2 regions of the Pseudoalteromonas pernae genome follow, and region 1 is predicted to be linked to the other one. Evidence: predicted binding sites of a transcription regulator. Region 1 holds the regulator's gene; the other holds the start of a gene.
What was found. The regulator FliA, encoded in region 1, starts transcription of late flagellar genes. The targets are predictions, from matches to a motif close to CTAAAGNTNNNNNNNNNNNNGCCGATA.
Positions count from the first base shown of each region.

Region 2: V1358_RS13540 (HAMP domain-containing methyl-accepting chemotaxis protein) is a predicted target of FliA. The motif match lies at 2,480-2,506, and genes of this name have one in related genera.

Region 1 covers NZ_JBDODM010000002.1:436,725-442,844, forward strand. Annotated here, with positions in the region: gene V1358_RS06180 (chemotaxis protein CheA) at 1-849, opposite strand, end outside; gene V1358_RS06185 (protein phosphatase CheZ) at 865-1,620, opposite strand; gene cheY (chemotaxis response regulator CheY) at 1,639-2,022, opposite strand; gene V1358_RS06195 (RNA polymerase sigma factor FliA) at 2,063-2,785, opposite strand; gene V1358_RS06200 (MinD/ParA family protein) at 2,800-3,660, opposite strand; gene flhF (flagellar biosynthesis GTPase FlhF) at 3,653-5,218, opposite strand; gene flhA (flagellar biosynthesis protein FlhA) at 5,306-6,120, opposite strand, start outside.
Region 2 covers NZ_JBDODM010000005.1:220,582-226,701, reverse strand. Annotated here, with positions in the region: gene V1358_RS13545 (energy transducer TonB) at 1-257, shown strand, start outside; gene V1358_RS13540 (HAMP domain-containing methyl-accepting chemotaxis protein) at 432-2,447, opposite strand; gene V1358_RS13535 (symmetrical bis(5'-nucleosyl)-tetraphosphatase) at 2,554-3,369, opposite strand; gene apaG (Co2+/Mg2+ efflux facilitator ApaG/CorD) at 3,376-3,765, opposite strand; gene rsmA (16S rRNA (adenine(1518)-N(6)/adenine(1519)-N(6))-dimethyltransferase RsmA) at 3,749-4,555, opposite strand; gene pdxA (4-hydroxythreonine-4-phosphate dehydrogenase PdxA) at 4,552-5,544, opposite strand; gene surA (peptidylprolyl isomerase SurA) at 5,550-6,120, opposite strand, start outside.

The DNA.
Region 1 (6,120 bases):
GTGCAATTCATCCAACAGAGCGTCAAATTCGTCTTCGGTAATTTCTTCGTCATCGCCAGTTGCAGCGGGGGTTTCACTAACTGGTTCTGGTGCTGGTGTGCTCGGCGTTGCGGGCGCTGATTTATCGCTAATTACGCCGAAGCTACCCGCTCCGTGTAATTCGTCCAACAATGAATCAAACTCATCATCGGTAATGTCATCACCACCATGAGCAGATGTATCGCCACCCTGCGCATCCGCGGAGGGGCCTTTTCCGGCACCGTGCAATTCATCAAGCAAGTGCTCAAATTCTTCTTCGGTGATTTCATCGATACTTTCATCGGCTACATCACCACCATCCATATCGAACAGGATATCGTCACCAAAGCCCATATCAAAATCATCAGCTGATTCTGACTCGACAGGCTCGGGCGTCGCGGCTTCGACAGGTGCAGGTGCAGCAATTTGTTCGCCCTCCACTTCAGGTTCACTGAGTTGGTGCAAAACTTCGAGTAGGTGCGGGTCTGCAGGTTCAGGCTCTTCACGTGCTTTGATATGCGCGAACATCTCATTAATGGTGTCCAACGCTTGCAAGATCACGTCCATCAGTTCAGCCGTTACCCTGCGCTGCCCTTGACGGAGTATATCAAACACGTTTTCAGCACCGTGGCACGCATCTACCAGCTCGTTCATGGCGAGGAACCCTGCACCGCCTTTCACGGTATGGAAACCGCGGAAGATGGCATTGAGTAGATCCTTGTCGTCCGGGTTATTTTCCAGCTCAACCAATTGTTCAGAGAGCTGTTCTAATATCTCACCTGCTTCTACCAAGAAGTCTTGTAAAATATCTTCATCTACTTCAAAGCTCATGCAACCGCTCTCCTCTTAGAATCCTAGGCTCGACAACAAGTCATCTACTTCATCTTGCCCTGATACCACGTCATCTCTAGATTCCGAATCTATGATTGGGCCTTCAGCACCTTCACCACCGAATGAAGAGGTTGTTTTCTCGCGCTCAATAGCACTTACATCAACGTCTTCACCTGCAAACACAGTCAGTAAGTTAATCAAACTGTCTTCAACTTCTCGTACCAACTCAATTACACGGCGTATCACCTGTCCCGTGAGGTCTTGATAGTCCTGAGCCATCAACACGTTATTGAGCAAATCATGCAATTCCAAAGTACTTTCTTGTGAACGACCCATAAAACCATCGAGTTGGTGACACAACTGTTTGAATTCGCCGATCTCTAAATCACGGCGCATCAGTTTGTCCCAAGAAGGTTTGATTTGGTGTAAGTCCGTAGACAATTGTTCTGCAATAGGAAGACTTGCCTCGACCGCATCCATGGTTTTATTAGCGGCCTGCTCAGTCATTTCCATTACATAATTGAGGCGTTGCTTGGCATCAGGTATCGCCTCATGAGTCAAATCAGTCAGGCGGGTATCCAATTGGAAGTTTTTCAGTGACTCATGAAGCTGCCGAGTGAGTTTTCCCACTTCGGCAAATAATTCAGACTGCTCTTTAGAAGCAGCATCTAGGATCAGCTGGTCAGCTTTTTCCTGCTCACCTTGTTCAAGAAAGGAAACAAGCTGCTTAGCCTGTTCTAGGGTAATATGAGGTGCAGCGGGAGCTGACATATGCCTCTCCTTAATCTGTTAACCTAAACGCTCGAACACTTTATCCAGTTTTGTTTTCAGTGTCGCTGCGGTAAATGGTTTAACAATGTAGCCATTAACACCCGCTTGAGCTGCTGCAATTATTTGTTCTTTCTTTGCTTCAGCCGTCACCATCAATACTGGAATGTGTTTTAGGTTATCGTCTGCACGGATGGCACGAAGAAGGTCGATGCCTTGCATACCTGGCATGTTCCAATCAGTGACAACGAAATCGAACTCTTGATTCTGTAACATTGGCAATGCCGTGCTACCGTCGTCCGCTTCTTGCACGTTGGTGAAGCCCAAATCACGCAAAAGGTTTTTAATGATTCTTCTCATCGTTGAAAAGTCATCAACCACAAGAATTTTCATGTTCTTATCCAAAGTATCCTCCAGTGAGGTATGAACCTGTTTCTACTTACTACTAATTGACCCAGTCACTGACTTTCGCTTTGAGCTTAATCATTGCCTGACCATGGATTTGGCTCACACGGGACTCGCTTACGTCCAGTATTTGCCCTATTTCTTTTAAATTCATTTCATCGTTGTAATACAACGATAATACCAATGCATCACGTTCAGGTAGCGACTTGATCGCCTCAACCAATGCACTGTTAAAGCGTTCATTTTGGACACTGGCAAAAGGTTTGCCTGTGTCTGATTGATCGCTATGGGTGACGATGACATCTTCATCCACACCCAAGTCCTCGATGCCTAACACCTTAGAACAATTTACATCATTTAAAATATGATGGTATTCATCAAGGGAAATATCAAGTTTTTCAGCTACTTCAACATCTTTAGGCTCGCGCCCTAAAACGCCTTCAAGCTCGTTTATCGCTTGCGCGACCGAACGGCTATTTCTGTGTACGGAACGAGGCGCCCAATCACCGCGGCGTATCTCATCCAGCATTGCCCCGCGAATACGGATACCTGCAAAGGTTTCAAAGCTCGCCCCTTTTGAAGCATCGAAACTTTTCGAGGCTTCGATCAGGCCAATCATGCCGGATTGAATTAAATCGTCGAGTTGAACACTGGCCGGTAAACGCGCTAAAAGATGACACGCAACACGCTTTACAAGTGAAGCATGGCGCTCTACAAGAGAGTTTAATTGCTGTTGGTGCTGATACCCGGCGACTCTATTCATAGTTGCTCTAACCGCTAGTTATTGACTAACTTCTCAATAAAAAACTCTAGGTGGCCCGAAGGCTGATTCGGTACGGGCCATTTCACTGCTTTACTGGCCAAACTTTTAAGTGACACAGAAGCAGGTGAATTAGGAAACAGGTCAACGACGGCTTTTTGACGACGTGTTGATTTACGCATGTTCTCATCGTAAGGAATGGTTGCTACCAACTCCAAAGCCACATCTAAAAATCGGTCTGTTACTTTAGAAAGCTTAGCAAAAAGGTCTTGGCCTTCACGTAAACTGCGAACCATATTGGCAACAATTTTGAATTTATAAACACCGTGCTCGCGGCTTAGGATTTTGATCAGCGCATACGCATCTGTGATAGACGTGGGTTCGTCACACACCACCACAACCACATCTTGAGAAGCGCGAGAAAAACTAAGCACCATGTCAGAGATACCTGCTGCGGTATCAACAATGAGTACGTCGAAGTCATTATCAAGTTCGCTAAACGCGCGAATAAGCCCTGCATGTTCAGCAGGGCTAAGCTCAACCATAGATTGGGAGCCGGATGTTGCAGGTGCAATGCGAATACCCGCAGGACCCGTAACGAGAATATCACGCAGATCACACTCGCCACTGAGTACATGAGAAAGGTTTTTTTCAACACGCAGACCAAGCATTACGTCACAGTTGGCTAACCCTAAATCGGCATCGAGTACGAGTACACGTTTACCTTGCTGTCCCATGGCTATAGCCAAGTTGAGCGATACATTAGTTTTACCTACGCCACCTTTGCCGCCTGTGACGGCGATGACTTTAACGCCTTGATTATTATTCTGATTCATTCTACGAAGGCCGCTTGCTTGATCGTGCACTGTGTTAATCATACATTCCTACTGCTTGAGACGCCACTGCCTGACGCCCCACTGGAGCCGCTGTTTGTTTTGCTTTTTGACGTTTAATAAACAATTGTTCAGCCTTTCTAACCATTTTTTCTGAGTTCGCCACTCGAATATCTTCTGGAACACGCTGACCGTTAGTAAGATACCCTATTGGGAGACGATTTTGAATCGCTACACTCATAATCTCGCCCAAACTTAGACTTTCATCAAGTTTGGTGAAAATACAGCCACTTAAGTCAATTTTTTGGAAGTGTTTAATTGACTCTTGCAACACTTCTCGCTGTGCCGTGGCACTTAAAACTAAATAGCTTCTGATGTCCACTGAAGCATTGCGCATAAGCGTATTTAACTGTTCACTCAAGCGTAAATCGCGTTGACTCATCCCCGCCGTGTCAATTAATACTAGACGCTTATTGCGAAGTTGATAAAGCACATCGGCCAGTTCATTGGCATCTTTTACCTGTTTAACCGGACAACCAATAATGCGGCCATAGGTTGCGAGCTGCTCAAACGCGCCAATACGGTAGGTGTCTGTGGTGATCAACGCGACATTATCTGCGCCGTATTTTTGCGCACCCAATGCTGCAAGCTTAGCGACTGTAGTGGTTTTGCCCACACCCGTTGGGCCTACCAACGCATACACACCGCCATGGCGCAAAATTTCATTGCCCGTGGTGTGCATTTGTTTGTGCATCATTTCCAGCACCACCTGCCATGCTTCTTTGCGTGACAAATCGTCAGGCACATAGCGAACTAGTTGCTCGGCAACTGATTCCTCAATACCCATACCTTGCAGGCGTTCAATGAAGCATGCACGGGTCGGGTCGCGGCGCGCGCGGTCTTGATGTAATAAACCTGAGACTTGATGCTCTAAAAGCTGACGAATGGCATTCATCTCATCGCGCATCGCACTCACTTCATCATTGTTCATGTGAGCTGCACGGGCGCGTTCATTGCTGTGTGGCTTCGACGCTGCGAAGTCAGCGAAATCATCACCATCTAAGTCATCATCAAGCTGCATAGATGCCGCCATTTGCTGCTCAGGGCGAGTGCTGTGCTGTTGTGCGTATGCGCGAGGCTCAGGTTGCGCATAGGCTGGCGTTTCTTGGTGCGGATGCTGTGCTGCACGCGTTTGCTGAGCGGCATTTAGGTCGATACCCGATTGCGAGAACATATCCGCCAACACGGCATTTTTAGGCTGTGGGTTTTGGCGCTCAAGCAGTGCTTGCAAAGAATCTGCAACACCTTGATTTGATTCTTGCGGTTGAGGGCGATTAAAGCGTGTTTGTGGCTGCACAATTCGACTAGGCTGTGATTGCGGTTGAGCAACTTGCTGCGCATTCATTGCTTGCGCTGGCGCAGTCTTAGTTTGAGGTGCGTGCGTTTTCGCAGGGGCCGGACGCTCGTGATCAATTGCAGCGACAATTTCAACACCATCAGCAAGCTTCTTATTCGACATGATGACTGCATCTGCACCGAGTTCATCTTTCACTTCTTTAAGCGCTGTACGCATGTCTTTTGCAAAAAAACGTTTAATTTTCATAACTTCACCCTCTACACAATCGGTGCCACCACATGGCTTAGCTTTACGGCTATTTCAGTTGGCTAAGCCATTGGCATCGCCGTTTGTTTATTGCTGTCCTACGGAGCTTACAATCTTAATCTGACGCTCATCAGGTACCTCTTGGTAAGACATTACCTTAAGGCCCGGAATGGTGTATTTCACGAATCGTGATAACACTGTTCTTAACATTCCCGAGGTCAGTAAGATGGAAGGTTCACCCGCCATTTCTTGGCTTTGGTGGGCTTCGCTCAGTGACATTTGTAGTCGCTCTGCGAGGCCAGGCTCAATGCCCGCACCTTCATCTCCCGCATTCTGAAGTGACTGATGCAACATCTGTTCCAACTCAGGTGCCAATGTTATGACAGGGATTTCAGGGCTCGCGCCAACGGCATCTTGGACGATGAGTCGACGCAAAGAGATCCTTACCGCAGCGGTTAATACGTCAGGGTCTTGGCTACGAGGGCCATACTCAACAAGGGTTTGTACTATGGTGCGCATATCACGAATGGCGACACCTTCATTGAGTAAGTTTTGCAATACTTTTACCACGGTTGTTAGCGGCAGTACGTCTGGCACCAAGCCTTCTACTAGACGTGGATGACTCTTTGCCAACATATCCAACAAACTTTGTACTTCTTCATGACCAAGCAATAACGATGCATTATTGGTTAGCAGTTGGCTGATGTGAGTTGCCACCACGGTCGCGGCATCAACCACTGTGTAACCGAGTGACTGCGCTTCGTCTTTTTGATCTGGTTTAATCCATACCGCATCCAAACCAAACGCGGGATCTTTCGTTGCGACGCCATTGACTGGACCAAATACTTGCCCCGGATTGATTGCAAGCTCGTCACCATGGCTAAGCTCACCATCACCGCTGC
Region 2 (6,120 bases), on a different contig from region 1:
ACTATAGCTATACGTTAGAGCCTAATAAACCAAAGCTATTGGGGCTTAGTCGCTACAGTGTTCAAATCAAGACACAAGAACCATTAACCAAGGCTCAGCTGAGGTGCCGGTATGGTGTTCTTGATGTGCCAAAGGTCAGTGAGAACCGCTATGCCATCACGCAAACTGAAGCTAACGTGCGTTGTGGGTTGCTGATTAAAAGTGAGACAGAGCAGTCAATTGAGATAGAGCAAACGGGACAGGCGATACGTCTGTAGTTGACTTTGTAGTTATACCAACAAGCAATAATACTTGAGCCGTTTAAGGGACTAAACCTAACACAGCAACCGAAAAGTTTTCTTGCCGCATAGAGCCTTTCAATAAGCTAATTTGGTATTGATTTTGAGAAAGAAAAAGGCCGCGTGATGCGGCCTTTACTGTTGCTGTGTCTATTACACCTTAAAGCGATCAACTGATTGGCGTAACTCCTCGGCCAGTTTGGCCACCTCAGAGCTAGATTCAGAGGTTTGATTTGCCCCTTCAGCAGTTTGTTCGGCGATAGAAACGATTTGCTCCAAACGTTCACTGATCTCTTGCGACACTTGTTGCTGCTCCATCGCCGCAGATGAAATCTGCTCACTGACGTCATTAGCTGCGGCAACTGCATTGGTAATTGAATCAAGCGCTGCGCTTGCATGTTCGCTTTGTTCCACACATGATTCCGCTTGCTGGCGACCTTTTGACATAGCCTCAACAGCTGCTTGGGCGCCATTTTGCAACGACTGAATCATATTTTGAATCTCTTGTGTCGATTCTTGTGTCTTGCTTGCCAGTGAACGCACCTCATCTGCTACCACAGCGAAGCCACGGCCTTGTTCACCCGCACGAGCGGCTTCAATTGCTGCGTTTAGTGCAAGTAGGTTGGTCTGCTCAGCGATGCCACGAATAACATCGAGAATGCCACCGATAGAGGCGCTGTCTTGATGTAACTGGTTGATAACTTGTGATGCGTTGTCGACTTCAATGGCCAACTGCTCAATCGTCGCTTTGTTTTGGTTTGAAATACCTTTGACGCGATTTGCTTCGCTATCCGCATTTTTGATTTCGTTCAAGGCCAGTTGCGCGCTCTCATTGACCGCTTGCGAGGTACTGCTCATTTCGGTCGTTGCTGTGGCCGCTTGCTCTACTTGCGCACGCTGAGACTGAATAGCTTGGCTTGACTCAGTTGTGATAGTAGACGTTTGTTCAGAAGCTGCCGCAAGTTGGGTAGAGCGGGAAATAATGCCTTGAATCAACTGACGTAGACTGTCGATTAGGGTATTACAGCTTTTCGCCAACTCGCCAAATTCATCTTGTGCGCTGTCGTCTAGACGTTGCGTCATGTCGCCTGAAGCTACAATATTGAGCACGCGATTTACTTCGCTAAGCGGTTTGGTAATTCGGCTTACCGTAAAGTAGGCCACGATAATGGCGATAATGGTCGCCAAAATCATACCCAGCCAAGTCCAAAGATTTGCTTTACGTACATCCTTGCGCACGCCTTGTTGCTGCGCAAACGCCATATCTTTCACTTGCGAAACTAGTGTTGTTAATGAGGCCAGAGCTTTGTCATTAGTAGCCTCAGAACTTGATAAGTTCGCTTTTGTTTTCTCGATGGTTGCTAGCAATTCAGCTTTGTTGTTAGCCAAAGACGCAGAACCTTTCACCGTGTTAGTAATCGTACCCACATAATTGCTAAGGTCATCCAACAAGCCTGAGTCTTTCGCAGCGACCGCAGGGCCAATCAAGGTCATAGAGCGCTCTAGTTCACCTAAATAAAACAGCTGGTCGTTTTTAATAATGTCTAGCGTCTGGGCATTGTTTACGGTCAGGATGTCGTTACTGGTTGTAGCCAAAGAAGTGAGGTTATTCTCAAGTTGTGTAACCGCTTGGTAAGCGCGTGCATCGTCTTGCTCAAGGCCATCAAGGTCGGAAATATCAAGCACTACCGACACTGCATCTTCGACATTCAAATCTATGGTGTCGAATTGTTCACGAAGTGTTTTTCTCAGCGTCAGCGCGCGGCTCTTATTACTAAAGAGTTGATCAACTTGGGGCTCAAACTCGGTGTACGCTTTCTCAACGCTACTGGCCATATTTGCCAGCTTAGCTTCATTTTGTACCACAGTGCGTAGCTCAGACATCGACTTGTCGAACGATTTTTGTTCTTTGCGATATCTTTGCTCTAGCTCTGCAAGCTCTGCTGCGTCATCGCTGTAATATGCTCCTATCGCAGCCTTGCTCATCAATGTAAATTCGATCTGCAATTCCGAGCTTTTCTCTAATGCAGGTAACGATAATTGATTTACGCTTTGGGTGGAGTTATCGATGTTGGCGATACGGATCAGTGAATTGCCGCCAATCGCTAACAGCAGTAGGGTGATGAATATAAATCCACCCCAGATACGTTGACTCACAGTAAGCTTCATAGAGTTTCCTAACTACTTATAATTACGTAACTTATCGACCAGTGGCCGAAAAAGTTAAGGCATCTATTGATAAAATGTAACAACTTTTTGCAACGTGCGCAGCTTATTACGTTGTAATTCTGCTGGGCTCTAATACTTTATTCTTGGTTTTGAGGTTCATGCAAGTCATGGCACCTCCCCAAACGCATCCAGTATCTAATGCATAAAGTCGCTTTCTTCCTGTTTGTCCTTCTAATGCCGCCCAGTGTCCGAAAACGATGTCGAAATCATCATTCGCACGCAGGGGGTGCGTAAACCAGGGCTGTAAAGTGGTGCACTGGCTTGGGGTCCCTTTTTCCTTTAAATTCAATTTACCTTGTGCGTCTACAAAACGCATTCTAGTAAAACTATTGATAGTATAGATAAATTTATCCATTTCGCTGTCGCTTTCGTGCCACAACGCAGGAGTATTTTGATACATGTTGGCAAAATAGTAGTGCGCGTCTTCACCTTGGTAGCATTTTTGCGCTTTTTTTGCCCATTTTAGACCTTGCTTCAAAGACCATTGTGGTGACAATCCAGCGTGGCTTATCAGTGTGTTGTGCTTCTCTAACCACACGGCCAGTGGTTGTTGCTGTAGGAATTGCAACAGTTGCTCTTTATCTTGAGCAGCGAAAATGGGCCCAAGCCTGTCTTTTGGATTGGGGTGCTTATTTAAATGGGCTGTTGCCAGTAAATGTAGGTCATGATTGCCCAGCGTAATAGTTACGGCATGTGCCATGCTGTGAAGACGACGTAAACAAGATAATGAGTCTGGACCGCGAGCAACTATGTCGCCAACGCAGTAAAGGTGATCTTTGCTGGGATTGAAATCAATGCGCTGGAGCAGCGCATCGAATTCCTGATAGCAACCTTGGAGGTCGCCAATCGCATATTTAGCCATGGCGTTTTAGTGCAGAATGTTGGGGCAGCTTAAGCGAAACACATCGATAGGTGCTTGAAACTCGTTGCCAAATTCACTACGCATTACATAGTAACCTTGCATCGTGCCTACCGGGGTGTCTAACACCGCACCACTGGTATAACTGTAACTTTCGCCAGGACCAATAATGGGTTGTTCGCCGACAACGCCTTCGCCTTCAACTTCCACTTCTTTGCCATTTGCATCTGTGATTAACCAATAGCGACTGAGCAATTTCGCGCTGCTCAAGCTATGGTTTTTAATCGTAATGTTGTATGCAAATACGTATTTATCTTTTTCTGGCTCAGACTGGCCTTCAACATAAAACGTCTCAACCATCACCTTGATGGCTGAGTCTGAACTACTGCTTGTTGTCATATAACCAATTCGCGATATCGATAAACTGTTTTAGCGTTAAGCTTTCTGCGCGCACGCTAGGGTCGATGCCCAATGCTTCTAATTGTGTTGCATCCAGTAGATTTGCCAAGCTATTTCTCAAGGTCTTGCGACGCTGATTGAAAGCCTCTAAACATACTGTGTTTAATAGCTTTGTACTTTTTGCTGTGCGTTGATCAGGGCTCTTAGGTACTAACCTGACTACCGCTGAATCAACCTTAGGCGCAGGCTTAAAGCATGTAGGCGGTACTTCAATCACCGGAATAGCATGACAATAATACTGCGTCATTACGCTTAAGCGACCAAATGCTTTACTGCCTGGAGAGGCGACCATACGGTTAACCACTTCTTTTTGCAGCATAAAGTGCATGTGTTCAACATCATCTACATAGTCAAACAAGTGGAACAATAAGGGCGTCGAGACGTTGTAGGGCAAGTTACCAAAAATCTTTAGCTTCTTGTCACCTGTGAGTAAGCTCGAAAAATCGAACTTCATGGCATCGCCCTGATGCACCGTGAGCTTTGGTGCCATAAATGGGTGATGGATCAATCGCTCGGCGAGGTCTTTATCAAGCTCAACCACCGTCAGATGGTCAGTAAGCTCTGTAACAGGCTCAGTGATTGCACCCAAGCCCGGGCCGATTTCAACCAAGTTATCGCCCACACGTGGGTCGATTGCGGTTACGATTTTGTCAATAATGGTGTCATCATTGAGGAAGTTTTGCCCGAAGCGCTTACGCGCTCGGTGCCCTAAATGTACTTTATCTGTCATTGTCTCTGCGCTTTTTTGCTTGCCAGTTTAATCGCCTCGGTTAAGGCGACTCTGAAACTGCCAGCATCAGCTTGGCCCGTTGCCGCTAGATCGAGTGCTGTACCGTGATCAACGGAGGTCCGGATGAATGGAAGGCCAAGGGTGATATTAACTGAATTACCAAAACCCTTATATTTTAACACAGGTAAGCCTTGATCGTGATACATTGCGAGCACGGCATCTGCTTCATTGAGGTATTTATCTTGGAATAGGGTGTCTGCAGGCAGTGGGCCCACTAAATTCATGCCTTGTGCATTCAGCGCGTCAAGTGTCGGCGTGATCACATCGATTTCTTCACGGCCTAAATGGCCACCTTCACCAGCATGTGGATTCAAACCACAGACTAAAATACGTGGAGAGGCCAAACCAAATTTGGTGCGTAGGTCGTGATCTAAAATACCAATGACTTTTTCAAGACGCTCAGGCGTAATAGCTTTAGCTACGTATGCCAGTGGAATGTGCGTAGTGACCAGTGCCACGCGCAAGCCTTCAGTAGCAAGCAGCATCACCACATCTGGGGTATTTGATTGCTGAGCAAAATACTCTGTGTGACCGCTGAAGGAAATCCCTGCTTTATTGATGATCCCCTTGTGTACTGGGCCTGTGACCACAGCATCAAAGGTACCATCCATATTCTTTTCACAGGCGATACGCAAAGTGTCGAGCACATACTCACCATTTTGCTCGTTCAACTCCCCAGCAACCACTTCGGTGGCTAGATCAACTTGATGCAAATATAAGGTGCCTGGGGCGGTGCGCTGGGCAGGCGCTTGCTCATCGAAAGGAACAAGCGTTAAATCTAACCCTAGCACCGATGCGCGTTGACGTAGTAATTGCGCATCGGCAATAGCCACCAATTGGGCGTCCCAGCCAGATTGTGCCAACTCGATAAGTAAATCAGGGCCAACGCCTGCGGGTTCACCCGGTGTCACTGCGATACGCAAGGTCATAACTACTATTCCTCAGCGAAAATATCGATGTGCGCTTGCTCACGTATTTCCTGCTGGAACGCAAAGCTTTCTTCTTTGAACTTACGGTTATACAACATCTGTTGTGCGCGGTTTCTTTTCGCTAAGTCAGTTTTATCAGCAACACGTTTGTCCAGTAACTGTACGATGTGCCAGCCGAATGTTGAACGAAACGGTTCACTAATCTCATCTTTCTCTAGTGACATCAGAGTGTCGCGGAAGGTAGGCACATAGGTTGTTGGATCAGTCCAGTCGTATTCACCACCTTTAAGTGCTGAGCCTGGGTCTTCTGAGTACTCTTTAGCAAGCTCAGCAAAATCGGCTGTTCCAGCTCTTAAATCTTTTACAAAGCCTTCTAACATTGAGCGTGCTTTGTCTTCACTTAGAATGATCGACGGCTTAAGTAGGATATGGCGAGAGCGTACTTCTACTGTTTCAACTACTTGGCGACCACGTACATCTTGTACCTTGATGATATGGAAGCCAGCGCCACTGCGCAGCGGGCCAATGATGTCGTCTTTTTTCTTACCCTTTACCGCTTCGGCAAAAAGAGAAGGC